DNA from 3 places in the Pseudomonas sp. LBUM1647 genome. Region 1 is predicted to be linked to each of the others. Evidence: predicted binding sites of a transcription regulator. Region 1 holds the regulator's gene; each other region holds the start of a gene.
What was found. The regulator sigma-54, encoded in region 1, starts transcription at its own class of promoters, with help from an activator protein. The targets are predictions, from matches to a motif close to ANTGGCATNNANNTTGCTNT.

Region 1 (9,786 bases):
AGCCTTGCAGCGCCAGCACCATGCCAATGAATACCCCGGAGACCACGATGATCACCAGGGACATTACGCCCACCGAATGCAGTTGCTTGATCAGCAAGCCAAAACCGCCGCCAATGCCGCCACGGCCAAGCAAGGCATGAAACAGGAATATCGCCGAACGGCCGAACACCCCCAGCACGTCAATGCCAGAGTGGCCGAACCGGCGAACCCGTTCTATTAGTGAAATCTTGCGCATCAACGCTGCCCCAGAAGATCTGCGCGGTAATCCGTCGCTGGAAAGTGATAGGCGACCGGACCGTCAGGCTCGCCTGTCATGAATTGACGGATGCGTGGCTCCTGCGAGTTCATCAGCTCCTCGGGAGTGCCCTGCCCCAACACCTGGCCTTCGCCGACGACATAGATGTAATCGGCGATGCTCGCGGTCTCGGCCAGGTCGTGGGAGACCACGATACTGGTGATGCCCAGCGCATCGTTGAGCAGGCGGATCAGACGCACCAGCACACCCATGGCGATGGGGTCCTGGCCGACAAAGGGCTCGTCATACATGAGGATTTGCGGATCGAGGGCAATCGCCCGGGCCAGAGCGACACGACGCTTCATGCCTCCGGACAACTCGTCAGGCATCAGGTCGATGGCGCCACGCAAGCCCACGGCCTGCAATTTGAGCAGGACAATGTCCCGGATCATTTCTTCCGGCAGTTCGGTATGAACGCGTAGCGGAAAGGCGACGTTCTCGAACACATCGAGATCGGTGAACAGCGCACCACTCTGAAACAGCACGCCCATGTGCTTTCGCGCATCGAACAGATCACTGCGCGACAGTTTCGGCAGGTTCTGTCCATTGACCCAGACTTCGCCTTTGGTGGGCCGCAACTGTGCGCCCATCAGCCGCAACAGCGTAGTCTTGCCACACCCGGAAGGCCCCATGATGCCGGTGACCTTGCCGCGCGGGATACGTATATCGACGTTATTGAAAATGCTGCGCGTTCCGCGCTTGAAGGTCAGTCCCTTCAGCTCGACCGCGTAGGCTTTATCGGCACTCATCTAAACTCCTTGCGATGCAGCCTCTCACTCGGACGCCTGACTTTCTAGCGAAAGCACATACCTCCCGGGCAGGCCGAACTGGCGGCGAACTATATCACTGCTAAGGCCAAGCGCCCAAGGCCCAAGCCGGGCCATGTTGAGCAACATGACAGGCTAAAAGCTTCCATTCAGGGGGATTCGGTAACAAGGAATGACAAAGCGTGACGAACTTGCGTGAGGGTTTCGATCATTACCGTTATAATCGCCGCCTTTTCATCAGGCTATACGATTTCTGACATGAGCCAATCCAGCGACCTGATTCAATCAGCACAACGCACCATCCGCCTCGAACTGGAAGCCGTACAAGGCTTGTTGCCCCGTATCGACGCAGATTTCGTACGCGCTTGCGAGATGATTCTGGCCAGCAAAGGGCGCGTGGTCGTGGTCGGCATGGGCAAATCGGGGCACATCGGCAACAAGATCGCCGCCACCCTGGCCAGTACCGGCACCACGGCTTTTTTCGTGCACCCGGCCGAAGCCAGCCACGGCGACATGGGCATGATCACCCGCGACGACATCATCCTGGCGCTGTCGAACTCCGGCTCCACCAATGAAATCGTCACCCTGCTGCCGCTGATCAAGCGCCTGGGCATTCAATTGATCAGCATGACCGGCAACCCTGATTCACCGCTGGCGAAGGCTGCCGAGGTCAACCTCAACGTGCACGTCGAGCACGAAGCCTGTCCGCTCAACCTGGCACCGACCTCGTCGACCACCGCCGCGCTGGTCATGGGCGACGCCCTGGCCGTTGCGCTGCTGGAAGCCCGCGGTTTTACCGCTGAAGATTTCGCCTTTTCCCACCCCGGCGGCGCGCTTGGCCGACGCCTGCTGCTGAAAGTGGAAACCGTCATGCACGCCGGTGCAGAACTGCCCCAGGTGCAACGTGGCACGCTACTCAAGGACGCCTTGATGGAAATGACCCGCAAGGGCCTGGGCATGACCGCGATTGTGGAGGCCGATGGCAAACTGGCCGGGATCTTCACCGACGGCGACTTGCGCCGCACCCTTGACCGGACCATCGACATTCACCATACGACCATCGACGAGGTCATGACCGTCCACGGCAAGACCGCCCGGGCCGATATGCTGGCAGCCGAAGCCCTGAAAATCATGGAAGACCATCGAATCAACGCGCTGGTAGTGGTGGACAAGGAGGACCGTCCGATCGGCGCCTTCAACCTGTCCGATCTGCTGCGTGCAGGAGTAATGTGATGAGCACCGACCTGCTGCAACGCGGCAAGAGCATCAAACTGGCGGTTTTTGACGTCGATGGCGTACTGACTGACGGACGCCTGTACTTCCTCGAAGACGGCAGCGAATTCAAGACGTTCAACACCCTCGACGGCCAAGGCATCAAGATGTTGATGGCAGCCGGCGTGCAGACCGCTATCATCAGCGGCCGCAAGACCCCGGTGGTCGAGCGACGAGCGAAGAACCTCGGTATTCCACACGTGTACCAGGGGCGCGAAGACAAACTGGTGGTGCTCGACGAGCTTCTTGCCCAACTCAACCTAAGCTATGAACAAGTCGCCTATCTCGGCGACGACCTGCCGGACCTGCCGGTGATTCGCCGCGTCGGCCTGGGCATGGCGGTGGCAAACGCCGCCAGTTTCGTCCGTGAACACGCCCACGGCATCACCCAGGCCCGCGGTGGCGAGGGTGCCGCTCGCGAATTCTGCGAATTGATCCTGCGCGCGCAGGGCCGCCTTGATGCGGCAAACGCCGCGTACCTGTGAGCCAACTATGCTGAGCAAAAAGATTCGCAAATTCCTGGTGTTCGGTTGCATCGCAGCGATATTCGCCGCGGTCGGCTACTGGAACATCAGCCCGGAACGCTTCCTCGATCAGCCGGTGGCAAAGATCGATGAAACCGCGATCGACTATTACGCGATCAACGCCCACAGCGTGCAGTACCTGCCGGACGGCAAACTGCAATACGAAATGACGTCCGACAAGGTTGAACACCTGAAAGCTACCGAAGTGACGCTGCTGACCAATCCCGACCTGAACATGTTCCGCGGCACCGAGTTTCCGTGGCATGTCCAGAGCGAGCACGGCGAAGTGAATCCCGACGGCACTCAGGTCGAACTGATTGACTCGGTGCGCATCACGCGCTTCGACGAGAAAAACCGCAAGACCCTGATTACCACCACCCGCATGACAGTGTTCCCGCAGCAGCAATATGCGCAGACCGAGCAACCCGTTAGAATCGACGGCGCTGGTGGTGTGTCGACTGGCAAGGGAATGAAAGCGTATTTGAAAGAAAGCAGGATACACCTGCTATCGAACGTAAGAGGACAGTATGAGGCTCGTTAAAACCCTCCCTATTTTGCTCGGTCTGAGCGCAGCACTGGGAAGCGTGAGCGCCTGGGCTCTGCCGAACGATCAAGAGCAGCCTATCCGCATCCAGGCCGACGATGCCCAACTGGACGACAAGAATGGTATTGCCACCTATAAAGGTGACGTGATCATTACCCAGGGCTCGATGATTGTTAAAGGCAATACTGTGACCATCACCCGTACCCCGGCCGGCGACATCGACGTGGTGACTTCGGTGGGCAATCTGGCCTACTTCGAGCAGATGCAGACGGCTGGCGACACTAAGCCTGTTCAGGGCTGGGGTGTGACTATTCAGTACCACGCCTCGCAAAACCGCGTCGTGCTGATCGACAAGGCAAAAGTTGTCGACAAGGACAACAACGTCACCCAAGGCGAAAAAATCGTCTACGACACCGAGAAAAAGCTTGCGAGCGCCGGGCGCGCTACGGGCAGCAAGGTCACCGAGGCGCGTCCGCGTATCGATATGGTGATCCAGCCGAAGCCGAAAAACGACACGAAAAAGGCCCAGTAATGGCAACTCTGAAAGCTCAGCATCTGGCCAAGAGCTACAAGAGCCGCCAGGTCGTGCGTGACGTCAGCCTGTCGATCGACAGCGGTCAGATCGTCGGCCTGCTGGGTCCCAACGGCGCCGGCAAGACCACCTGTTTCTACATGATTGTTGGCCTGGTACAGGCCGATCAGGGCCGCGTACTGATTGATGACCTGGATGTCAGCCACCAGCCTATGCACGGTCGTGCGAAGGCCGGTATCGGCTATCTTCCGCAAGAAGCATCGATCTTCCGCAAACTCTCGGTAGCCGACAACATCATGGCGATCCTCGAGACCCGCAAGGAACTCGACAAGGCCGGTCGTCGCAAAGAGCTGGAAAGCCTGCTGCAGGAATTCCACATCAGCCACATCCGCGACAACCTCGGGATGAGCCTGTCCGGTGGTGAACGCCGCCGTGTGGAAATCGCTCGAGCACTGGCTACCAACCCGAAATTCATCCTGCTCGACGAACCGTTCGCCGGCGTGGACCCGATTTCGGTGGGCGACATCAAACAGATCATCTATCACCTCAAGGCCAAGGGCATTGGCGTGCTGATCACTGACCACAACGTCCGTGAAACCCTGGATATCTGCGAAACCGCCTACATCGTCAACGATGGCCAGCTGATCGCCGAAGGTGACTCTGCCACCATCCTGGCCAACGACTTGGTCAAGGAAGTGTATCTGGGCCATGAGTTCCGCCTGTAAGCACTGAGGTGTCTGGCTGGTTGCTCGGGCGCTTGTCTCGATAAAAAATCAACATTTTTTTATTGTTACAGCGCTCTAGGCAAACGCTGCAGTTTCGGGCATATAATTTGCTTATGTTTGGCGCTCCGGCGCCCTGTAGTGGATGGCGCATGTGCGCCGGCGAATAAGGTGTTAAGCCCCTGCCATGAAACCATCGCTAGTCTTGAGAATGGGCCAGCAGCTGACGATGACACCGCAGCTGCAACAGGCCATCCGCCTGCTCCAATTGTCGACCCTGGACCTGCAACAGGAAATCCAGGAGGCCCTGGAGTCCAATCCGATGCTCGAACGCCAGGAAGAAGGCGACGACTTCGATAACGCCGACCCCTTGGCCGACAAAGCCGAACAGCAACCCAACGCTGACATTCAGGAGCCCTCCTACCAGGAAACCGCCCCGACGGTTGATAACCTCGAGGAAGGCGACTGGAACGAGCGCATCCCCAACGAACTGCCCGTCGATACCGCGTGGGAAGACGTCTACCAGACCAGCGCCAGCAGCCTGCCGAGCAACGATGACGACGAGTGGGACTTCACCACCCGGACATCGGCCGGCGAAAGCCTGCAAAGCCACCTGCTGTGGCAACTGAACCTGGCCCCGATGTCCGACACCGATCGCCTGATCGCCGTGACCCTGATCGACTGTATCAACAATCAGGGCTACCTGGATGAAACCCTCGAGGAGATTCTCGAAGCCTTCGACCCGGAACTGGACATCGAACTGGACGAAATCGAAGCCGTCCTGCACCGCATCCAGCAATTCGAACCCGCTGGCATCGGCGCCCGCAACCTGGGCGAATGCCTGCTGCTGCAATTGCGCCAGTTGCCCGCCAAGACGCCTTGGCTGGTCGAGGCCAAACGCCTGGTCACCGATTACATCGACCTGCTCGGCAGCCGCGATTACAGCCAGCTGATGCGTCGCATGAAGCTCAAGGAAGACGAACTGCGCCAAGTGATTGAACTGGTGCAGAGCCTCAACCCGCGCCCAGGCTCGCAAATCGAGTCCAGCGAAGCCGAATACGTCGTTCCCGACGTGATCGTACGCAAGGACAACGAGCGCTGGCTGGTGGAGCTGAACCAGGAATCCGTGCCACGACTGCGGGTCAACGCTCAATACGCCGGTTTCGTGCGCCGCGCCGACACCAGCGCCGACAACACCTTCATGCGCAATCAGTTGCAAGAGGCCCGCTGGTTCATCAAGAGCCTGCAAAGCCGCAACGAAACCCTGATGAAAGTAGCTACTCAGATCGTCGAGCATCAGCGCGGCTTTCTTGAATACGGCGACGAAGCCATGAAACCGCTGGTCCTGCATGACATCGCCGAAGCGGTGGGCATGCACGAGTCGACGATTTCACGGGTGACCACGCAGAAATTCATGCATACCCCCCGGGGCATATATGAACTGAAATACTTTTTCTCCAGCCACGTCAGCACCTCCGAGGGCGGTGAATGCTCGTCCACGGCGATCCGCGCGATCATCAAAAAACTGGTTGCCGCGGAAAATCAGAAAAAGCCGTTGAGTGACAGCAAGATCGCTGGTTTACTGGAGGCACAAGGCATTCAGGTGGCTCGCCGCACCGTCGCCAAGTACCGCGAATCCCTCGGGATCGCGCCTTCGAGCGAACGCAAGCGGTTGATGTAGAGCCACGCCACAGCGTTCCAGTGGCAGGCATTTCTGCCTGCCGCTTTATGCACTGGCAACGAAGGAGAAGCTGTATGCAAGTCAACATCAGTGGACACCAACTGGAAGTGACCGAACCTCTTCGCACCTACATCGGCGAAAAACTCGAACGATTAGAGAGGCATTTCGACAAGATCACCAACGTGCAGGTCACGATGACGGTCGAAAAGCTCAAGCAGAAAATCGAAGCCACGCTGCATATTCCCGGCAATGAAGTGGTCGCAAACGCGGAGCATACCGATATGTACGCGGCGATCGACGCACTGACCGACAAGCTGGATAAACAACTCAAAAAGCATAAGGAAAAGACCCAAAGCCTCCTCCAGGGCGCGACCGGTCGTTAACACTCCCAACCCATGATCCGACTTGAAAGCATCCTGACCCCCGGCCGTTCCCTCGTGAACGTGCCGGGCGGCAGTAAAAAGAAAGCCCTCGAACAAATTGCCAACCTTATCCACAAAGAAGTGCCGGATCTGGAGATGCAAGATGTCTTCGAGGCTCTGATTGCCCGTGAAAAACTCGGCTCAACCGGTTTTGGCAACGGCATCGCCATTCCACACTGCCGCTTGAAGGGCTGCACCTCGCCCATCAGTGCCCTGATGCACCTTGATGCACCCATCGATTTCGACGCCATCGACGGCGCCCCAGTTGACCTGCTGTTCGTTCTGCTGGTCCCGGAAGCCGCTACCGATGCGCACCTGGAGTTACTGCGCCAGATCGCCAGCATGCTCGACCGCAAGGAAGTGCGCGAAAAACTGCGCAGCGCCCCGAGCAATGAAGCCTTGTATCAGGTTGTCCTGGACGAGCAAAACGGTCATTAATCATGCGCTTGATCATCGTCAGTGGCCGCTCCGGCTCAGGTAAAAGTACCGCACTCGATGTTCTCGAGGACAACGGCTACTACTGCATCGACAACCTGCCCGCCGGTCTGTTGCCGGAACTGGCCGAACGCGCGTTGATTCACACCGAGCTGGCACAACCGCTGGTTGCCGTATCCATCGATGCGCGTAACTTGCCGAGTCACTTGTCGCGGTTTCCCGAACTACTGGAAGAAGTGCGCAGCCGGCATATCCAGTGTGATGTGCTTTATCTGGACGCCGACGAAGAAACTTTGCTCAAACGTTTCTCGGAAACCCGCCGTCGTCACCCGCTGAGCAATGCCAATCGCTCGCTGGCCGAGGCCATCAACGATGAGACCGCCCTGCTCGGACCGATTGCCGACCTCGCCGATCTCAAAGTAAACACCACCAACCTGAACCTGTATCAGCTGCGAGATACCATCAAGCTGCGCCTGCTGAACCAGCCGGAACCCGGTACGGCGTTCTTGGTGGAGTCTTTCGGCTTCAAGCGTGGCATGCCGGTGGACGCTGATCTGGTGTTCGACGTGCGCTGCCTTCCGAACCCTTACTGGAAGCCAGAGTTGCGCGATCAATCCGGGCTCGACCAACCAGTTGCCGAGTACCTGGCGGCACAGCCGGACGTCGAAGAGATGTTCCAGGACATCTCCACCTACTTGTTCAAGTGGCTGCCCCGCTTTGCCGCCAGCAACCGCGCTTATGTCACCATTGCCATTGGCTGCACCGGCGGCCATCACCGCTCCGTCTACCTGACCGAGCGTCTGGGCCACGCCCTGCAAAAAACCCTGAAGAACGTCCAGGTCCGCCACCGCGACCTCAGCTAAAGGATTCACACCGCGATGCCTGCTCTGGAAATTGAAATCATCAACAAGCTGGGCCTGCATGCCCGCGCTTCTGCGAAGTTCGTCGGCGTCGCCGGTGAGTTCAAGGATTGCACAATCCGGGTCGGACGTACTCCCGAGTCCATGGTAGACGGAAAAAGCATCATGGCCATGATGATGCTCGCTGCCGGCAAGGGAACAATAATTCACCTGAGTACCGAAGGTGAGCAGGCTGACGAAGCCTTGCAGGCTTTGGTGGATTTGATCAAGGACTACTTCGGCGAAGGCGGTTAAGCACTCGCCTAGGCGAGCGCAGTATCCATCACCATCATCAAGCAAAACCCGATAAGCAACCCAAGACTTGCAAGCTTGTCGTGACCATTGCGGCGCGACTCGGGAATGACTTCATGGGTGACTACCAGCAACATTGCGCCGGCCGCCAGTGCCAACCCCAAGGGCAACAACAATTCGGCCAGGCTCACTAGCCAGGCGCACAACAACGCGAAGACCGGCTCGACCAGACCTGACGCAGCACCAATCAGGAACGCCTTGACCCGCGACATCCCTGCCCCGGCCAAAACCAGCGCGATCACCAGACCTTCCGGCACATCCTGCAAGGCGATGCCCATGGCCAGGCTATTGGCGTCGGGCATGCCACCCCCCGCCGACACACCGACCGCCATGCCTTCGGGGATGTTGTGGGCAATGATCGCAAACACAAACAACCAGATTCGCGGCGGGATGACCGGTCGCTCCAGCGTGCCTACGAGCATTTCCGGCGACGCACCTGACACCTTGCGATCAACCAGGAACAATCCAAACGCACCCAGCATGATGCCGAAACTGATCAGCCCGCTGGCCGCCCAAGGCGTCAGCCCCAGGCTTTCAGCGGCAGAGATCCCCGGAACGATCAACGAAAACGCTGTCGCCGCGAGCATTACCCCGGCCCCGAAGCCCAGCAGCGTATCGCTGACCGTCTGGGGCATCCGTCGAATGACCAGCACGGGCACCGCGCCCAAGGCAGTGCCCAAAGCGCAGATCGCCCCGCCTTGCAGCGCGCGCAGCAGTTTCGGCTCGAGGTCCAGCCACGCCAAGCCTTGGGCAACCAATAACGTCATGCCTGCCAGCAGTAACAGCGATCCGAATGCGTAACGAAACATTCGTCCACTTCCGATCGCCAGTGTTTCAGTGCCCATAGCCAGCCTTGGATTGTTTTTGCAGAAGTCTTAAACCAGTGCAGCCTGATAGCGCGCAGCGACTTCAGGCCAATTGATCACGTTGTAGAACGCGTTGATGTATTCCGGGCGACGGTTCTGGTACTGCAGGTAATAAGCGTGCTCCCAGACATCCAGGCCGAGGATTGGCGTATTGCCGTTCATCAATGGACTGTCCTGATTGCCGCTGCTTTCAACGACCAGTGTCTTTTGCGGCGTCACACTGAGCCATGCCCAGCCGCTGCCGAAACGAGTCAGCGCGGCTTTGGTGAAGGCTTCCTTGAAACTGCTCAGGCCGCCCAGTTGCTCATCGATCGCCTCAGCCAAGGAGCCTTCAGGATTGCCGCCGCCGTTGGGCGCCATCACTTCCCAGAACAGCGAATGGTTGGCATGCCCGCCGCCCTGATTAATCACCGCCGCGCGCAGCTTCTCCGGCAGTTGCTGGACAGCAGACACCAGTTTCTCCACCGGCCACTCGGCAAACTCGGTGCCTTCGACCGCCGCGTTGAGGTTGTTGA
Region 2 (9,786 bases), 2.9 Mb from region 1:
GCCGTGGCGACAATCCGCGCCCGCGGTTGCAAACCCAACGCCCGGCCCTTGGCTTCGGAGCCGATCAGCATCAGCGCCGCGCCATCGACGATCCCGGAACTGTTACCCGCCGTGTGCACGTGGTTGATCCGCTCAACATGGCTGAAGACCCGAAGCGCGGTGGCATCGAAGCCCATTTGCCCGATCATCTCGAAACTCGGCTTGAGCTTGCCCAAACCTTCCATGGTCGATCCGGCGCGGATGAATTCATCGTGATCGAGCAGGATAATGCCGTTCTGGTCCTGCACCGGCACCAGCGATTTGTTGAACGAACCGTCGGCCCTTGCCCGAGCAGCCTTTTGCTGGGAGTGCAGCGCATAGGCATCGACGTCTTGACGGCTGAAGCCTTCCAACGTGGCGATCAGATCAGCGCCCACGCCTTGAGGGGCGAAATGGCTGTGAAAACTGGTTTCCGGGTCCTGTGCCCAGGCGCCGCCATCGCTGCCCATCGGCACGCGGGACATGGACTCGACGCCACCGACCACCACCAGGTCTTCGAAGCCGGAACGCACTTTCATCGCGCCGAGGTTCACCGCCTCCAACCCCGAGGCGCAGAAGCGGTTGATCTGCAAACCCGCCACGCTGACGTCCCAATCCGCCACCTGGGTCGCGGTTTTGGCGATGTCGGAACCCTGGTCGCCGATGGGCGTCACGCAGCCAAGTACCACATCGTCGACCTGACTGGTATCGAGGGACGTGCGCTGTTGCAGCGCCGTGAGCAGCCCGGCAACCAGGTTCACCGGTTTGACGCTGTGCAAGGCGCCATTGGCCTTGCCTTTGCCGCGGGGCGTGCGTAACGCGTCGAAAATCAAAGCTTGGGTCATGACGTCCTCGAACCTGAGCGGGGTGTAAATACAGAGTCCCACTCTTAGGCCGAGCGGCCCTGGATTCAATGACCGCAGCGCTCACTGAGGTTGACGGTCACGCTCAGACGGACGGTAGGCAACGACCCAATTAACCGATTCAGGACACCAAGCTGTCTAGCAAACGGACGCCCAAGAAGCTGGCAATAGGCCTCATGCCTTTTTAAGAGCAATTTATGTGACGTCCATACGAAATGGATCTAAACCAAGCGTGACGCGGGCTCTAAGGTGAACTTGTACGAAGTTGTCGTCGGGTTTTGCCGAGGCGCTCGTCAAACAGGAAGTGCAACGCTCTGCCGTCATGGAGAAATGCAGGCAGGCATCAGGAAATAACAATAAAGGCGGTCAAGCCATGTTCAAACAATCGAAAGTACGTCAAGCCGGGCTCATTCTTTTCGCCACTACGCTGTTGTTGATTTTGCCGAACCTGACCAAGGTGATCGGCTAGTCGGTCAATAAAAAATACGGCGCCAGGTTTTATATCGCCCTCTAAAAATGTCACTGGCTCGCTACCCGGGCCAGCGTGGGTGTGCCAATCTTTGCGGCACTTCCACGACATGGACGGCGATCATTTGAAAACGCTCATTCTGTTCGGGGCCTTGCTGCTCAGCACGCCTCTGTCTGCCGCACAGCTGAACCTTGAGCTGGGCGCGAGCAGTCGCACCTGGCAAACCGAGGAGTTGCTCAAGCATCCTCAGGTTCAGACCATCACCATTAGCAACGATGTTTCCTACAAACGGGACATGAGCTATCGCGCTGTTCCCGTGGCTGCACTGTTGACGGGCATCAAGCCTGAAGACCATTTACAGGCGGTAGCCCTGGATGGTTTTGCCGCAGAACTGTCAGCCGCGCCGTTGCTCAATACCCAGGGTGCGCGCGCATGGTTGGCGATTGAAGAACCCGCCAAGCCGTGGCCACCGCTGTCGGAAGGCAAACCCGGCGCCGGGCCGTTCTATCTGGTCTGGACCGATCCGCAGGCGGGCGACATCAGCCCCGAGCAATGGCCCTTTCAAGTGGCGAGCATCAAGCGCTTGGCACCGGTGGCCGAGCGCTTCCCTGCCCTGCTGCCCGATCCGGCCTTGAAGGCTGACGATCCGGTGAATAAGGGCTTTGCGCTGTTTCAGAAGAATTGCCTGGCGTGCCATCGATTGAACGGCGCCGGGGATGCGCAGTTTGGGCCTGACCTGAATATTCCGTTTAACCCGACCGAGTACTTCGGCGCAGATTTCCTCAAGCGCTACATTCGTGATCCGCAGAGCTTGCGCCAGTGGCCACAGGCGAAGATGCCCGGGTTCTCGGCGACGGTGTTGCCGGACGGGGATCTGGAGAGGTTGGTGGGGTATTTGAAGCACATGGCTGGACGCAAAGTGGCGTTGACCAAATAAACACACACCTGTGGCGAGGGGATTTATCCCCGTTGGGCCGCGCAGCGGCCCTGAAACCTGCCTGTGATAATTCCACTGACACACTGTACTGCCTGATTTTTTAGGGCCGCTGCGCGGCCCAACGGGGATAAATCCCCTCGCCACAGGTCAGCCCCTCACCATAGAAGTCGCCCCGCCGCAGTGAATCGCGATTACTGTTGCTGGACGGAGATCACCGGCATCGGCGTCGGTGACACAAACACCTTCGCATGCATCTGCTCGCAACCACCGCCACGCCGCATGCCACGCACCGGGCAGGCATCCAGGTAATCCAGGCCCACCGCCAGTTTCAGATGACGCTCCGGCCGCGCCAATTCATTGGTCACGTCAAAGCTGTACCAGGCGTCGTCGAGCCAGGCTTCCGCCCAGGCGTGACTGGCCAGGTGTTCGCTGTTCTCGCTGTACAAATAGCCCGACACATAACGCGACGGAATGCCCAGGCTGCGAGCGCAGGCGAGAAACGCATGGGTGTGGTCCTGACAGACGCCCGAACGCCCGGCGAAGGCCTGCGCGGCGCTGGTGTCCACTTCGGTGGAGCCCGGCGTGTACGTCATGTGCTGGTTCAAGCCATGCATCAAATCGATCAGCGCCGTGCGATCCCGACGTTGCTTGCATTCTTTCTCGGCGAACGCACGCAGGGCTTCGTCGGCTTCGGTCAGGCGCGTGAAACGCAGGAACGGCAGCGCCGACTGGCTTTCATGCTCCGCCTCACGCAATTCGTCGATGTCCACCTGGCCACGAGCGCCGATGATGATCGCCTCATGAGGCTCATCCAGGGTCAGCACGTGCAGGATGTTGCCGAACGGATCGAGTTGCGCGCGCACCGGGCGCGGCAAGTCGAGTTGCCAGCTGAGCACGTGCTGGCGCTCGCTGTCGTGGGGGGTCAGTCGCAAGTACTGGATGCTCGCCCGCACCTGATCTTCGTAGTGATAGGTGGTCTCGTGGCTAATGGAAAGTCTCATGCAGCCTCCAGGTAGGAACTGTGTATGGCGTTACCCAACTGGCGCACCAGCGGGATGAACTCGGTCAGCCAGGCGTGCAGGCCTTCGTCGAGAATTTCGGTGATGCCGGTGTAGCGCAGGCGTGCGTCCATTTCCGCGGCCAAACGTTGCGCGGGACGGCCGTTGGCCCCCGGCAACTGGGCGAGGATCTGGTCGATTTCTTCAGTGCAGGCGCGCAATGAACGCGGCACGTCAGCACGCAGTAGTAGCAACTCAGCCACATGCCGGGCGCCGGGCGCATCGCGGTAGATCTCGGTGTAGGCCTCGAACGAGGACAACGCCCGCAGCAAAGCACTCCACTGGTAATAGGCGTGCGCCGTGCCGTCGCTGACCGCCTCGGCCTGATCGCCGGCCATTTCGTAGCGGGCGTCGAGCAGGCGCAGCGTGTTGTCCGCCCTTTCGATAAAGGTGCCCAAACGAATGAAGCGGAACGCATCGTTACGCATGATCGTGCCGTAGGACGCGCCGCGGAACAGGTGGGAGCGTTCCTTGATCCACTCGCAGAATCGACTCATGCCGTAGCGGCTCAAGCCCTGATCGGCAATCCCGCGAATTTCCAGCCAGGTGGCATTGATGTTTTCCCACATGTCGGCGGTGATTCGCCCACGCACCGCATGGGCACTGGCCCGCGCCGAACCGAGGCAACTGTAGATACTCGCCGGATTAGCTGCGTCCAGAGCGAAGAAATGCAGCAGCCGTTCGGCGTGCAAATCGCCGTGGCGTTCCAGGTAATCGTCCAGGGTGCCGGTGATCAGCAAAGGCATGGCGAGTTCATGCAGGCCGTCACCACGGCCATCCTGTGGCATCAGCGACAGCGAATAACTGATGTCGAGCATCCGTGCGAGGTTTTCCGCCCGCTCCAGGTAACGCGACATCCAATACAAATCCGAGGCAGTTCTACTTAACATGGCAGGCTTCCTTCAATCCTCGACCACCCAGGTGTCCTTGGTTCCACCGCCCTGGGATGAATTCACCACCAGGGAGCCTTCGCGCAGGGCAACACGGGTCAAACCGCCGGGCACAACCCGGGTTTCGCGGCCAGACAATACAAACGGACGCAGGTCGATGTGGCGTGGAGCGATGCCGTTTTCGACAAAGGTCGGACAGGTCGACAGGGACAACGTCGGTTGCGCGATGTACGCATGGGGCTTGGCTTTGATCCGCGCGCGGAAAGATTCGATTTCCGCCGCCGTCGCCGCCGGCCCGACCAGCATTCCGTAACCGCCGGAGCCCTGGGTTTCCTTGACCACCAGCTCTGGAAGATTGGCCAGTACGTGGGACAGTTCAGAGGGATTACGACACTGCCACGTCGGCACATTCTTCAGAATCGGCTCTTCATCAAGGTAGAAACGGATCATGTCCGTGACGAATGGATACACCGACTTGTCGTCCGCGACCCCGGTGCCGATGGCGTTTGCCAGCACGACATTGCCGGAGCGGTAGGACGACAGCAGTCCTGGAACGCCAAGCATCGAGTCAGGGTTGAACGCCAGCGGATCGAGGAACGCATCGTCGAGGCGACGGTAGATCACATCGACGGCTTTCGGCCCGTCCGTGGTGCGCATGAACACCTTGTCATCGCGCACGAACAGGTCCGCGCCTTCCACCAGCTCAACGCCCATTTCCCGCGCCAGAAACGCATGTTCAAAGAACGCGCTGTTGAAACGACCCGGCGTCAGTACCACCACGCTCGGGTTATCAATCGGGCTGGAGCTTTTCAGGGTGTCGAGCAACAGGTTCGGATAGTGATCGATGGGGGCAATGCGCTGGGCCGCAAACAACTCTGGGAACAACCGCATCATCATCTTGCGGTCTTCCAGCATGTAGCTGACGCCGCTCGGCGTGCGAAGATTGTCTTCAAGCACGTAGTACGTGCCGTCGCCATCGCGCACCAGATCGACACCAGAGATGTGGGAATAGATATCGCGGTGCAAATCCAGCCCTTGCATCGCCAACTGGTATTGCTCGTTGGCCAGCACCTGCTCGGCCGGAATGATGCCGGCCTTGATGATGCGCTGCTCGTGATAGAGGTCGGCGAGGAACATGTTCAACGCCTTGACCCGCTGAATGCAGCCGCGCTCGACGACTCGCCATTCACTGGCGGGGATGCTGCGGGGGATGGTGTCGAAGGGAATCAGGCGCTCTGTCCCTTGCTCATCACCATAGAGCGTGAATGTAATCCCGGCGCGATGAAATAACAGATCGGCCTCGCGTCGCCGTTGTGCCAAAAGCTCGTCAGGCGTTTCGGCCAGCCAACGGGCAAACTCCCGATAATGCGGGCGGACCTGGCCGCCGGCATCGTACATCTCATCAAAATAGGTGCGGATCATGCCGTACTCCTTGTCACCCGGACATCTGGGCTTCGCAAAGCCCGTGCCATCGGCATAAACGCTTTGATATCAATCAGTTGGATAATCGCACTGCACGCACCGCACCAATCCTGTGCGGTAAATGCCCCCACTTGATCGCCCCCGCTTCATTGCGAAGCAATGTTGTCGCCTATCACCAGCATAGCCAGAGTTGATTTCACTGCCCGGGAGTCGATGCGGATAATCCGCGCATTCGCTGAAAATCTTGACGAACTTCCCTTTAGCCGCCTGTTTAGGCCGCTTTTTTTTGCTTTTTTGAAACGTTATGAATCAAAAACATGATCAAGAGATCGCAGCCTCGTTTCACTCGACAGCTCCTACAGGAGAAAACGAGGCTGCGATCTTTTGACTTTTCAAACCTTGAAAACGAAAACGGCCAACCCTGAGGTCAGCCGTTGCTGAGTGTTGTCATTGTTCATAAGTTATGCGAGTCGCCCTCGTACCTCCTGCTTGACGCCCCATCCTTCGATGATGCCGCCCAAAGGCTCGACCACCGCCTCGAAATCCTGCTCAAAATCGCCGATACCGTCATAGGTGGCGTACATCACTTTGCTCAGTTCCAGGTACCACGCGCCGTCGTCGCGCACGCTGATTTGTGCATTCAAGGATTCACCACAGTAATGCCCTGCCGCCCTGCGTGCCCGCTCCTCGTCCGGAAAAATGGCGTAGAACTCGATGGGATGGAATCGTGAAAAGTCGAAGCCGCCTTCTTTCATGCGGCGCAAGACGCTGGTGCTGATGTCTTCTTGATAGGCTGTGCTCATGAAACGTCCCCCTCAGACTGATGGATAGACTTTCCGTATTCCCGGCACTCGCAACCGAATGGGGCGAGCGATGCGGCAACAACGTTGCCGGTGGGAAGCAAGCATGTAGCTGACAAGACCAGACCTTAGCGATCCGTTCGCTGATCTCGATTGCAGAGTAGCCTCAAGATAGAGCCGCTGCCAAGGCCTGGTTAGGAATGTGACAGGAGATGTTCAGATTGGCGTGATACTGAGGATTTCAATGCTGTACTGGGTCTTCAGACTTTTGACAGTCGGATCATCGGTGCGCCCTTCCAGATCGTTGAGGTCCAGTTCGGCAGCCACAGGCAGACACCGGGCGCGAATGAGCTTCGCGGCTTGTTCGTTGTTCGGGCATTCATCGCTCTCGAACACCTCGTCAACTTGTTCACCGTGATCATCAACGAAAGTGACTTTCCACTTTTGCATCAGGTGCCTCCTCGATAAAACCCATGGATGGGCTTACATGTATCTCGACATTCTTCCCCGGCCAATCGTTCAACCGGACCTTCTATAAGTGAAGCATGAAAAAAGGGCCGTCTCCGGTGTGTTTTCACACAACCTGAGAGGACCCTTTCTGGCTTGCTCGATATCAGTCGTTGCTAGGCTTGTTCACAGCCTGCAGGACGTATTGAGGCAAGGCGAACGCGCCGATGTGGATTTCCGGATTGTAGTAGCGGGTGATGATGCCGCTGCCGGCGAAGCGTTGCTGCAGGGTTTCGCGGGACAATTTGCGATAGGCGGTATTGGTCGCGCCCCAGGCGAAGGTCATGGCGCCGCCGATGTAGGTTGGCACGGCCGCCTGATAGAAGTGCCAGTCCGGGAACAGGCTGCGCAGGCGCCCGGCGGTGGTTTTGACTTCTTCGATTTGCATGAACGGCGTGCCGTTCTGGGTCACCAGGATGCCGCCTTCGTTCAGGCAGCGACGGCAGGCCTGGTAGAAGTTTTCCGAGAACAGCACTTCGCCCGGGCCGATCGGGTCGGTGGAATCGGAAATGATCACGTCGAATTTTTCGGTGGTGGTGGCGACGAAACGCATGCCGTCGTCGATCACCAGGTTCAGGCGTGGATCAGCGAACGCACCCTTGGAGTGGTTCGGCAGGAATTCTTTGCACATGTCGACCACGGTGCCGTCGATCTCGACCATGGTGATGTGCTCGATGCTGCGGTGCTTGGCCACTTCACGCAGCATGCCGCCGTCGCCGCCACCGATGATCAGCACGCGCTTGGCGGTGCCATGCGCCAGGATCGGCACGTGGGTCAACATCTCGTGGTAGATGAATTCGTCGGCTTCGGTGGTCTGGATCACGCCGTCCAGCGCCATGACGCGGCCCATGCGCGAGTTTTCGAAAATCACCAGGTGCTGGTGTTCGGTGCGCACTTCGTGCAGCAGTTTTTCCATGCGAAAACGCTGGCCGTAGCCTTCGTAGAGGGTTTCCAGATACTCGCTGGTCGGGGTGTTGCTCATGGGAAGTGCTCCGATGAATGCGGGTGGCAACGGACGGTTGCCCGCCCATGATGGCCAATCGATCAGCTCGATTGCCCCGGGAAAGGTGCGAATTCTAAGTTGCGGAACATGACAGGTCGAACCTTCGTCTGTCGGGTAGGCATAGAACAGTGTGGGAGCGAGCCTGCTCGCGATAAACGATAACGCGGTTTACAGGGAAACCGAGGCGTCTGCATCGCGAGCAGGCTCGCTCCCACAGGGGAAAGGTGTCGGCTTTGGGTGCGTATTCAGATTCGGACGTTGCCTCGTGGCCCGGCGATGGCCCAGATGATCAGGCCCAGCACCGGCAGCAGCAGGATCAGCAGCACCCAGATGATTTTCATCCCTGTGTCGGCACCACTTTTGAGCACGTTGATGATTGCCCAGATATCCAGGGCAAGAATAATCAGGCCAATCAGACCGTTGAACGTGGAACCCATGGTGTCGCTCCCTAAGAGTGGTTTGCACTCTTAGGATAGCCGGGCCTTGCGAGGGTTCCGTTTTTTAAACGTGGACGGCAATTTTGAGGGCTTCCAGCGAGGGTGCGGCAGCGATGCCGACTTTGGCGCACAACTCGAGCACGCGCGGCACGTCGTTGCCGTAGACCAGCACCACTTGCAGTTCGTCGTCGAGCAACTGACTGAAATTCATCAGCGTGTAACCGCCGTTTTCCTTGTTCATGCTGCTCATCTGCACCTGAATGCGATTGAGTGCGGTCAGGGCTTCAGTCTTGGCCAGTTGCTTGGGTTTGATATTGAAATCAACGCCGGGGCCGAACGAGGAAACGATCTGGGCGAACAGGTCCACATAGGTGTCGGCCTGGAACAGCACGGTCTCCGGCAAACTGCCGATGACGACCCACTCGCCCAGCGGAATCGGGAACGTGTCGTCGTAGTTGATATCCGGATTGGCCGTCAGAAAGGCCTCGGGATCGGCGTAGGCCTGGGCCGCTTCGTCAGCGACTTTCAGGATTTCGTCATCGCTCATGCACCCGGAGCTGATTTTGCTGATGAGTTCGACGAGTGCGGCTTTCATGGGGCGGAATCCTGTTGCGAGGGAATTTTGAAGGCGCGAAGAATAGCGCATTACGTCCCGCAATTCCTGTGCGCGAGCACAGCCGGGAATGTTGACACACATCAAGGTCCGACACGCGGAGTAGCGGCACAATACTGGCACCTTGCCGAAACTGTTTCCGCTATCAGAGAAGACCTCCATGGGTGCCTGGCTTAGCAATATCTCGCTGAAATACAAATTCTGGGCGGTCAACGCCGTCGCCTTTGTCACGACCTTGTTGTTGGTGTTGTACGCCGTGCAGCTCGAACAACAGGCCCGCAGCCATGCTTATCAGGCATCGGCACAAGCCCAGGCGCGACTGCTCAACGCCTGGCCTGCCGGGCAACCGCTCCCCAAAGCCGATAACGTGCTGACTTTCAGTCGCGGGCAGGCACCGTTGCTGAACGGGCAGCCGGTACTGGAACTGGCCGATACCAACGGCTGGGTCGGAATCAATGCGATGCCGCTGTTCGGCAGCAATCCGCTAATGGGCGCTGAAGTGTTTACGCGTACGGATGGCAACCAGGTCGCGGTGATTGCCCATGGCCCGAGCCTGACCCAGGTATTTGGTGAGCGCTTCCCCAACTATGCCGTGGCGGTGGCGATCCTGATGCTGGCGATGCTAGGTGCTTCGCAGTTGTTGATCCGCTTCCTGCTCAGCCAACTCAATACACTGAAGGACGTCATGCTTCACGTCGAGAAAACCGGTGACCTGTCGGCCCGTGTGCCGCTGGCCTGCACTGACGAGGTCGGGCAGATGGCCAATGCC
Region 3 (9,786 bases), 1.2 Mb from region 1:
GGCGGGATTGAGGGCGATCTGGTTTAACCCGGCGGGCAAGGTTTGGGAAGCCGAGAAGGCACCGGATGCCGAGATTCGCAGCCTGAGCGAGTTGCCGGCGTTGTTGGCCCTCTGGAACTTGGAAAAGATTTGAGGTTTTTCTGAAAAGATCGCAGCCTTCGGCAGCTCCTACAGGTGTACACCCAATAGTGTAGGAGCTGCCGAAGGCTGCGATCTTTTGATTTTGTTTCACCCATGAAAAAGCCCGCAGCGACGGCGGGCTTTTTCAGCAAGCAAGTAGCAGGCTCAGATAGGCCGGCTGCCGTACTTGTTGTCAGGCTTCTTGGGCGGATCGGCGACCACATTGGCCTCCACTTCCTGCACCTTGCCGCCCTTGGCCAGGAACTCTTCCATGGCCCGCGCCAGAGCATCACGCTCCTTGTTTTTCGCTTCGACGCTCGGCAGCTCATCGACCGATACCGCTGCCTTGGCTTTGCCTTTGGCGGTCGGAACGGGCGCTTCACCGCCATCGTCGTCAGCAACGTCTTCCGCTGCTGTTTCCAGACCTTCTTCGGTTTCGTCGTCGCCTACTTCGAGGTCGTCGTTTTCCAGATCATCGTCGCTCATGTTCTACCTCATGACTTGCGAAAAGCAGATTAGTTATAGCCCAGCTTCGCCGTCTGTCGAAGGCCGCTGGAAAAAATTCTACAACCGCTGACAACCAGCGGTTTATGCCTCTTCACCGTGCACGGTGGCGAGGACTTTACGGGCACCGCCAAAATCACGGTGCTCGCCCAGATAAACGCCTTGCCAGGTTCCCAGCGCCAGTCGGCCTGCCGAAATCGGCAAACAGAGCTGACAGCCAAGCACACTGGCCTTGAAGTGCGCCGGGAGGTCGTCCAGGCCTTCGTCGTTATGCTCATAGCCGTCTGTACCTTGTGGGATCAGACGATTGAAAAATCGTTCGAAGTCGCGACGTACCGCCGGATCGGCGTTCTCGTTGATGGTCAACGACGCCGAGGTATGCTGCAGCCACAAATGCAACAGACCGACCCGACATGCCTTGAGTTCAGGCAGGCCGGCGAGTAACTCGTCCGTTACCAGATGAAAGCCCCGGGGCCTCGCCCGCAGGGTAATCAGAGTCTGTTGCCACATACAGTTCTCCGCACGTTCGGGGCGCATTCTAGCGCGCTCTGGGAAAAAACAAAGGCCCTAATATTCCTTCAATCATGTAAGCCATTGGCCGCAGAAAAACGCCCGTCGTAAACGCCACTAAACGTGTACGAAAAAACCTTTCAGCAGTTCCTTCACTGACAAACTCCAGACAAAAAAATGCCCGGCAAGCCGGGCAAGTTTTTTTGTGCGCGTACTTACAAGTTGTAGCCGCGTTCGTTGTGGAGTGCCAGATCGATGCCGACAGCCTCTTCTTCCTCAGTGATACGCAGACCCATGACGGCGTCCAGGACCTTGAGGATGATGAAAGTGACGATCGCGGTGTAGATCACCGTGAAACCCACGCCTTTGCACTGAATCCAGACTTGTGCGGCGATGTCGGTGACGGTGCCGAAGCCACCCAGCGACGGTGCAGCGAAGACACCGGTCAGGATCGCGCCGAGGATACCGCCGATACCGTGCACACCGAAGGCGTCCAGGGAGTCGTCATAGCCGAGTTTGCGTTTCAGGGTGGTGGCGCAGAAGAAGCACACCACGCCGGCTGCCAGACCGATGACCAGAGCGCCCATCGGGCCCACGGTGCCAGCGGCTGGCGTAATTGCAACCAGACCGGCCACAACACCCGAAGCGATACCCAGAGCACTTGGTTTGCCGTGAGTGATCCACTCGGCGAACATCCAGCCCAGTGCAGCGGCGGCAGTTGCGATCTGGGTCACCAGCATCGCCATACCGGCCGTGCCGTTGGCCGCAGCGGCGGAACCGGCGTTGAAGCCGAACCAGCCGACCCACAGCATGGCGGCGCCCATCAGGGTGTAACCGAGGTTATGCGGCGCCATCGGGGTGGTCGGGAAACCTTTGCGCTTGCCCAGTACCAGGCAGGCAATCAGACCGGCCACACCGGCGTTGATGTGCACCACGGTGCCGCCGGCGAAGTCCAGCACGCCCCAGTCCCACAACAGGCCGCCGTTACCGGACCAGACCATGTGCGCGATTGGTGCGTAAACCAGGGTGAACCAGACGCCCATGAAGATCAGCATGGCGGAGAACTTCATCCGCTCGGCGAAGGCACCGACGATCAGCGCGGGGGTAATGATGGCGAACGTCATCTGGAAGGTGATGAACACCGCTTCAGGGAACAGCGCCGCAGGGCCGGTCAGGCTCGCTGGCGTGACACCGGCGAGGAAAGCCTTGCCCATGCCACCGAAGAACGAGTTGAAGTTGATGACGCCCTGTTCCATGCCGGTAGTGTCGAACGCGATGCTGTAGCCATAAATGACCCACAGGATGCTGATCAAACCGGTAATGGCAAAGCACTGCATCATCACGGAAAGAATGTTTTTGGAGCGAACCATGCCACCGTAGAACAGCGCGAGGCCGGGAATGGTCATGAACAGCACGAGGGCTGTCGAGGTCATCATCCAGGCGGTGTCGCCGGAGTTGAGGACTGGGGCCGCCACTTCGTCTGCCGCCATAGCCAGGCCGGGCATTACGAGGGACAACAGGGCTCCTAGCCCTGCGAATTTACGCAGAGTCATATTGTTTTCTCCTGGGGCGTTGGGTTTGTGGCGGCTTAGATTGCGTCGGTATCGGTTTCGCCGGTACGGATGCGAATCGCCTGTTCCAGATTGACCACGAAGATCTTGCCGTCACCGATCTTGCCGGTGTTGGCAGCCTTGGTTATCGCCTCGATAACCCGGTCAAGATCCTTGTCGTCAATGGCGACATCGATCTTCACCTTTGGCAGGAAATCGACCACGTATTCCGCGCCGCGATACAGCTCGGTGTGACCCTTCTGCCGACCGAAGCCTTTGACTTCAGTAACGGTAATGCCCTGCACGCCGATCTCGGACAGCGACTCGCGTACGTCGTCCAGTTTGAACGGCTTGATGATGGCAGTGACTAGCTTCATGAAAACTCTCTCCCGAATTGGTGGACTTGCCCCAGGAAAACAAACCCGACTCAAGTCTAAGCGCAGTGCCTGGCTTTGTAACGCATCGTCGGCCTTACCTGCCCGTCCGACGCCTGCTAACCACTCCGCGCGAAACTCTTCCCCCGTTCCGCTTGGCGCACTGCATTCGTCACAGCGACTGCATCAGTGCATGGGTCACTAGGCACTAAGCAGAAAGCTTGCCATCTCCACAAAACTCTCTGTTTTCAAGCCCTTGACCGCAGATGCCAACCACTTCGCCGCAACTCTTGCCGCGTTACGCACAACAACAGTGCGATGCCGTCCGTCCGCATGCGCGAAAAGCGTGCACGGCCAGCGGTCGGGATTGACTATAGACACTGCGTGATACACTGCCCGCCATTGTTGACAGGACATTTCCCATGCTCGCGCCCAAAGACTTCCTCGACGCCCTGACCGGCACCGCCTCCCGCCTCTTCAGCGGCGACACCCCACTGCCGAAAAGCGAAATCGAAAGCCAGTTCAAGGCTCTGTTGCAGAGCGGCTTCAGCAAGCTGGATCTGGTGAGCCGGGAAGAGTTTGATAGCCAGATGGTTGTGCTGGCACGCACACGGGCACGCTTGGAGAGTCTTGAAGCGAAAGTGGCGGAGCTTGAAGCGAAGCTCAATCCACCTTCCGAATAACACCACAATCCCTGTGGGAGCGGGCTTGCCCGCGAATGGGGTCGCCTCGGTCACCAGCCCTCCCACGCTGGACAGACCAACCCTGTAGGAGCTGCCGAAGGCTGCGATCTTTTGATCTTTAAGCCCTCAAAAACCCCGGCAACGTCCTACAAGAAAACCACCGCCGTCCGATTGCGCCGCAAAGCCCCGGTTCCTAAGCTCACCCAATGCTGAATGTTCAGCACTGGGTTTGGCGACCCGGATAGCATCTAAACGCATCGCGACCACGTTCGAACCAGGGAATTATCCCCATCTCGAATTATGGCGGCTATGCGTGGGAGACCTTCGGGTCTGCCGGTTTCCGGATGCACCGGTTCGCCAACCCGCGCATGGCTGCCACCCTTTTCGTTTGGCGACGATCAGAGGCAGTTTCCTTCATTCGCATCCGGGAGCTGCACCATGGAAGAAAACTATCTAATCCCTCACGTCTTCATCCGCCACAAACTCCACCTTCACGCGCTTTTGATCGAAAACCAGCCTTGGTTCAGCGCCCGAGACTTAGGCCGTCTGCTTCGTCTTTTCCTCGACGAACGCGCCGTCCGAAAACTCGATCCCGATCAACATCAATCCGCGCGAGTCGTCATCCACGGCACCATCGAAAACACCCTGCTAATCAGCGAATCCGGGGTCTACGCCTTGCTGGTCTACCACTACTGCCCCGAATACCGGGCCCTGCGCGAATGGCTAACCCACGACGTCGTCCCAGCCCTCAGAGACGCCCAGCAACCCACCTCAACCGAACGCCCGATTCTGAGCCTGCTGAACTGGCCGGATATGTCACTGAGCTTGCTGCATTGGAATAATCAGCCGTGGATTCGGTTGCAAGACGTTCCGCAGATGTTGCCGGACCGCGATCGACCACGAAGCGCCGTCAACAAACCTTGGTGGAAGCGAGCTTCACGAGCTCTGCAATCGCTTTAACAGAGACGGATGCAACCTTTGTAGCAGCTGGCGGAGCCTGCGTTCGGCTGCGCAGCAGTCGTGAAGCCGATGTGCTCGGTTTACCTGACGTACCGCATGCTTTGATTTTGCGACTGCTGCGCAGCCGAACGCAGGCTTCGCCAGCTGCTACAGATCGCGTTACGGCGTAACTGGCTAGCAACATTCTGCGAAAGTTTTGTGCCTCAATCACCAAGCTCAAGCACCAACCCGCGACTACCCTTAAAAAAGCCGCAGGAAGCGGCTCCCGTCAGCTCAAGGAACGACCATGTCCCTCTCCATCGTCCACAGCCGCGCCCAAATAGGCGTGGAGGCGCCCGCCGTCACCGTAGAAGTTCATCTGGCCAACGGCTTGCCATCACTGACGATGGTCGGTTTGCCGGAGGCGGCAGTGAAGGAAAGCAAGGATCGCGTACGCAGTGCGATCATCAACTCGGGCCTGCAGTTTCCGGCACGGCGCATCACGCTGAATCTCGCGCCAGCCGACTTACCAAAGGATGGTGGACGGTTCGATCTGGCGATTGCCCTTGGGATTCTGGCGGCCAGTGTTCAAGTGCCTACGTTGACGCTGGATGATGTGGAGTGCCTGGGGGAGTTGGCGCTCTCAGGCGCCGTGCGGGCAGTTCGGGGGGTATTGCCGGCAGCACTGGCCGCGCGCAAGGCCGGGCGTTCTTTGATGGTGCCACGGGCGAATGCCGAGGAGGCGTGCCTGGCTTCGGGGTTGAAGGTGATCGCGGTGGATCATTTGCTCGAAGCGGTCGCGCATTTCAATGGCCACACGCCGGTTGATCCTTATGTTTCCAATGGATTGCTCTACGCCAGCAAACCCTATCCCGACTTGAATGAAGTGCAGGGCCAACTCTCGGCCAAGCGTGCGTTGCTGATTGCCGCGGCGGGCGCTCATAACCTGCTATTCAGCGGACCTCCAGGCACCGGAAAAACCCTGTTGGCGAGCCGTTTACCGGGGCTTTTGCCACCCCTGGCCGAGAGCGAAGCGCTGGAAGTTGCGGCGATTCAATCGGTCACCAGTTGTGTCCCGTTAAGCCATTGGCCGCAGCGACCGTTTCGCCAACCCCACCACTCCGCCTCAGGTCCCGCGCTGGTAGGCGGCGGTTCCAAACCGCAACCTGGAGAAATCACCCTCGCCCACCATGGCGTGCTGTTTCTCGATGAACTCCCGGAATTTGATCGCAAGGTATTGGAGGTTCTGAGAGAGCCATTGGAGTCGGGCTGCATCGTGATTTCCCGCGCCAAGGACCGCGTGCGCTTCCCGGCGCGCTTTCAATTGGTGGCGGCGATGAATCCGTGTCCCTGTGGATATCTTGGCGAACCGAGTGGCCGTTGCTCCTGTACGCCGGACATGGTCCAGCGCTACCGCAACAAACTGTCGGGTCCATTGTTGGATCGCATCGACCTGCACTTGACCGTCGCCCGTGAAGCGACGGCGTTGAACCCCGCGTTGAAGGCTGGAGACGATACGGCCACTGCCGCTGTTCTGGTCGCCGATGCACGAGAACGGCAACACAAACGCCAGGGCTGCGCCAACGCCTTTCTCGATCTGCCAGGCTTGCGTCGCCACTGCAACTTATCCACAGTCGACGAAACCTGGCTGGAAACTGCATGTGAACGACTGACCTTGTCGCTAAGGTCAGCCCATCGACTGCTCAAAGTGGCGCGCACCCTGGCGGACCTTGAGCAAGTCGATGGCATCACCCGCGAGCACTTGGCCGAGGCACTGCAATACCGGCCGAGCACAAATTAGCAGTGATTATTCCTTGGTGAGATCCACCAACGGCGTTTGCCGCACCTCAGTCTGCCGCCCGCCCTGAATCTCATTCACTCGCTTCAACGCGTTATCCACAGCCCCCTTGTCCGCCAGCAAGCTGTAGCTGATTTGAAACTGCTTCTGCTCCTTGGCCGCAATCGTTGGCACCAGATTCAGTGGCCGCTGATACCGACGGTTGTAGGAAAAGCTCGTTCCCGGTTCAAGACCCGTGACATAGCCCTGCCCTTGGGTATCGGTGTTTTTCCACAGAGAGAACACTGGCAGCTGCTGAGTATTAAAACCAACCGAAACCCCAAGGCTGCCAGCCTTGTTATGCAGCACGGTCAGCGTGTCACCCTTGGCATCGGCATAAGGCACGACGTTGTAAACCGTCTCGTCGTAATCCTTGGTCGGTGCGCGATAGGTCTGCCAGTCCGGCAGATCCCCCTTGGCCTTGTCATTGAACGGCGACACCTGTTTAACCGGCGCAACAAAACGCGCGCCCTGCTCCAGGAACGGCGTGCTGAAGTTGCTGTGATACAGCGCCTGATATTCCTTCGGATAGTCGCCGTTGTTGGTCAACGTGTCGTTGAGGGCAAACGCTACGCTGCCGGGCTCGGTGACCAGTTCGGTCATCACCGAGAAGTCGACTTTCTTGAACGCCTGCTCTTTCAGCTCGCCGCGCAGGCTGATGGCGTAGGGCGCTTTTTCGTCGATGTGCAACGTGACTTTGCTGGCCGGGATGTTGGCGGCACGACCGTGGAGCGTCAGCAGTTCACCGTTATCCATGCCTGGGTGACCGACCCACTCGTAGCCGCAGCGGGCGACCAGTTCGTTAAAGCCCTCAAGCCAGCCCAACCCTCCACGGCCGTTGAGTTCGATGAAGGACGGATTGACCACGTCCTTGACCGGCGAATCCCAACCCATGCGCACATTTCCCACCGACGCCTGTAGGACGTTCATCCCGCGGGTCGGCACCACCGAGAGCTTGAGGGTGCCGTTATCGATGTCGACGATACTGACGCCCTCCTGCCGACCGCCGTGCAAGGTGCGCAGGGTGACCGAGAAGGGTTTGTCGGTTTTGATGCCGAGCTGCTGACTGGTGATCTGCCAGTTCTGGGCTGCTTTGTCGGTGTCGAGCAGCACGTAGTCCCAAGCCATGGCGTGGGAGGTAGCCGACAACGCGCCGAGAGCGATGATGAGTTTGAGCGGAGTCATGACAGGAGCCTTTCTTGGAGTTGTGCAGTTTTTATAGTCTTGCTGAAACGCTTCATCAAGCTTAAAAAGCACTACATCGAAGGCAAAATTATAGTGATGCGGGTATTGGGGTTGAAAATGGGGAATTGAGTCGATCCCATCGCGAGCAAGCTCGCTCCCACAATTGATCTCGGGTGTTCACAAATTCTGTGTTTCCACCGATCCAATGTGGGAGCGAGCTTGCTCGCGATAGCTATTCCAAAGGCGCCTCAGCGGAACCGGTCAACCTCATGTCGCAAATCTGCCGCCAGCTTCTCCAGCTCTTTGGCGGTGATCGCCAGATTGGACACCACTTCGCGCTGCTCACTGTTCGCCAGGGCAATGCTTTGCAGGTTGCTGCTGAGCAAGGTGGCGGTACTGCTCTGTTCCTGGGTCGCGGTGGTGATCGCCGCGAATTGCTGACCGGCCGAGCGGCTTTGCTCATCGATCCGCGCCAGGGCACTGGCGACGTTGGCGTTGCGCGACAGGCCCTCCTGCATCAACAGGTTGCCCTGCTCCATGGTGCTGATGGCGTTACCGGTTTCCTGCTGAATGCTTTGGATCATGCCGGAAATTTCGTCGGTCGCTTCGCGAGTACGTGAGGCCAGGTTACGAACTTCATCGGCCACGACCGCAAATCCACGCCCCTGCTCACCGGCACGAGCGGCTTCGATGGCGGCGTTGAGGGCCAGCAGGTTGGTTTGATCGGCGATCGAGGTAATCACACCGACAATGCCACCGATTTCCTGGGAGCGCTGACCCAAGGTATTGATCACCGTCGCCGTGCTGTTCAGCGCGCCGGCGATTTGTTCCAGGGACGAGGACGCTTCGTCCATCGACGTACGACCGATCTGGGTTTGCTGTGCGTTTTCCTGGGCCAGACGCTGGGTGTTACCCATGTTGTCGGCAATGTTCAGGGAGGTGGCGCTGAACTCTTCCACGGCGCCGGCCATGCTGGTGATTTCGCCCGACTGCTGCTCCATCCCTTCATAGGCGCCACCGGACAGACCGGACAAGGCCTGGGCACGGCTGTTGACCTCTTGCGAGGCCTTGCGGATGTGCTCGACCATGGTCGACAGCGCCTGGCTCATCTGGTTGAACGCGCGGGCCAGCTGACCGATTTCGTCATTGCTCGATACGTTCAGACGCACGCTCAAATCACCGGCGCCCAAGGCTTCCGCCTGACGCACCAGATCACCCAAAGGTGCGAGTTTGCTGCGCAGCAACCAGACCGCCGCCCCCACAGCGATCAACATCGACAGCAGACTGCCAATCGCCAACTGAATCCCGACACTCCAGGTCACGGCACGGATTTCGGTTTTCGGCATGCTCGCCACGACCGACCATGGGCCGCCTTCAAACGGTACGGCAATGCTGTAGAAATCTTCGGATTTGTCGCTCCAGAACTCGCCCTTGCCCGGCGTTTTCGCCAAACCAACGATGGTCGGCGTCGCCTGATCCAGCGCTTGCACACCCGCGATCGGCACCAGCCATTTGCCTTGGTCGTCGAGCAATGCCAGGGAACCGGTCTGGCCGATACGGAAGCGCTTGAGGTTGGCAAACTGCGCGTTCTGCGCGTCGGTGTAGTCGAATCCTACGAACAGAACAGCAATCACCTTACCGCCGCTGTCACGTACGGGGGTGTACTGAGTCATGTAGGAGCGTTCGAACAGCAAGGCGCGACCGACGTAGGCCTGCCCCGCCATCAAGCGCGCATAGGCCGGGTTCGCGTGATCGAGCAGCGTGCCGATGGCTCGGGTGCCGTCCTGTTTGCTCAGGGACGTGCTGACCCGAATGAAGTCTTCGCCGCTGCGTACAAACACCGTCGCAACGCCCGCCGTCATTTGCTTGAACTCGTCCACTTCCTTGAAATTGTTGTTCAACACTTCGCTGCCCAGGTGCAAGCCCGGGGTCTGAGTGCCCGCCACGGCCACCGGCTCGTCCGGATGCACGCTCAACCCGGCGCTGAAGCGCTTCTCGAACAGACCGGCCAAGCGCTGGGTGCTTTCACGCAACGTGCCGTGAAAGGTACTCAACTGATCGGCCAGCAACCGGGCTTCACTGGC

Region 2: a site for sigma-54 is predicted at 5,689-5,708, ahead of ACA059_RS22635 (circularly permuted type 2 ATP-grasp protein). Genes of this name have one in related genera too.
Region 3: a site for sigma-54 is predicted at 3,268-3,287, ahead of glnK (P-II family nitrogen regulator). Genes of this name have one in related genera too.

The regions. Positions count from the first base shown of each region.
Region 1 covers NZ_CP166809.1:1,031,076-1,040,861, reverse strand. Annotated here, with positions in the region: gene mlaE (lipid asymmetry maintenance ABC transporter permease subunit MlaE) at 1-235, opposite strand, end outside; gene ACA059_RS04585 (ATP-binding cassette domain-containing protein) at 235-1,044, opposite strand; gene ACA059_RS04580 (KpsF/GutQ family sugar-phosphate isomerase) at 1,321-2,295, shown strand; gene ACA059_RS04575 (KdsC family phosphatase) at 2,295-2,819, shown strand; gene lptC (LPS export ABC transporter periplasmic protein LptC) at 2,827-3,399, shown strand; gene lptA (lipopolysaccharide transport periplasmic protein LptA) at 3,386-3,934, shown strand; gene lptB (LPS export ABC transporter ATP-binding protein) at 3,934-4,659, shown strand; gene ACA059_RS04555 (RNA polymerase factor sigma-54) at 4,844-6,337, shown strand; gene hpf (ribosome hibernation-promoting factor, HPF/YfiA family) at 6,412-6,720, shown strand; gene ptsN (PTS IIA-like nitrogen regulatory protein PtsN) at 6,733-7,197, shown strand; gene rapZ (RNase adapter RapZ) at 7,200-8,057, shown strand; gene ACA059_RS04535 (HPr family phosphocarrier protein) at 8,073-8,348, shown strand; gene ACA059_RS04530 (ZIP family metal transporter) at 8,357-9,250, opposite strand; gene ACA059_RS04525 (superoxide dismutase) at 9,281-9,786, opposite strand, start outside.
Region 2 covers NZ_CP166809.1:4,933,042-4,942,827, forward strand. Annotated here, with positions in the region: gene ACA059_RS22615 (acetyl-CoA C-acetyltransferase) at 1-863, opposite strand, end outside; gene ACA059_RS22620 (c-type cytochrome) at 1,460-2,287, shown strand; gene ACA059_RS22625 (transglutaminase family protein) at 2,479-3,288, opposite strand; gene ACA059_RS22630 (alpha-E domain-containing protein) at 3,285-4,235, opposite strand; gene ACA059_RS22635 (circularly permuted type 2 ATP-grasp protein) at 4,248-5,657, opposite strand; gene ACA059_RS22640 (ribonuclease E inhibitor RraB) at 6,119-6,460, opposite strand; gene ACA059_RS22645 (hypothetical protein) at 6,674-6,907, opposite strand; gene speE (polyamine aminopropyltransferase) at 7,071-7,946, opposite strand; gene ACA059_RS22655 (PLDc N-terminal domain-containing protein) at 8,213-8,404, opposite strand; gene ACA059_RS22660 (hypothetical protein) at 8,469-8,999, opposite strand; gene ACA059_RS22665 (methyl-accepting chemotaxis protein) at 9,178-9,786, shown strand, end outside.
Region 3 covers NZ_CP166809.1:6,623,986-6,633,771, forward strand. Annotated here, with positions in the region: gene ACA059_RS30685 (HAD family hydrolase) at 1-133, shown strand, start outside; gene sutA (dormancy-specific transcriptional regulator SutA) at 286-606, opposite strand; gene ACA059_RS30695 (secondary thiamine-phosphate synthase enzyme YjbQ) at 709-1,134, opposite strand; gene ACA059_RS30700 (ammonium transporter) at 1,350-2,687, opposite strand; gene glnK (P-II family nitrogen regulator) at 2,723-3,061, opposite strand; gene ACA059_RS30710 (accessory factor UbiK family protein) at 3,481-3,741, shown strand; gene ACA059_RS30715 (BRO-N domain-containing protein) at 4,180-4,701, shown strand; gene ACA059_RS30720 (YifB family Mg chelatase-like AAA ATPase) at 4,988-6,481, shown strand; gene ACA059_RS30725 (aldose 1-epimerase family protein) at 6,488-7,702, opposite strand; gene ACA059_RS30730 (methyl-accepting chemotaxis protein) at 7,951-9,786, opposite strand, start outside.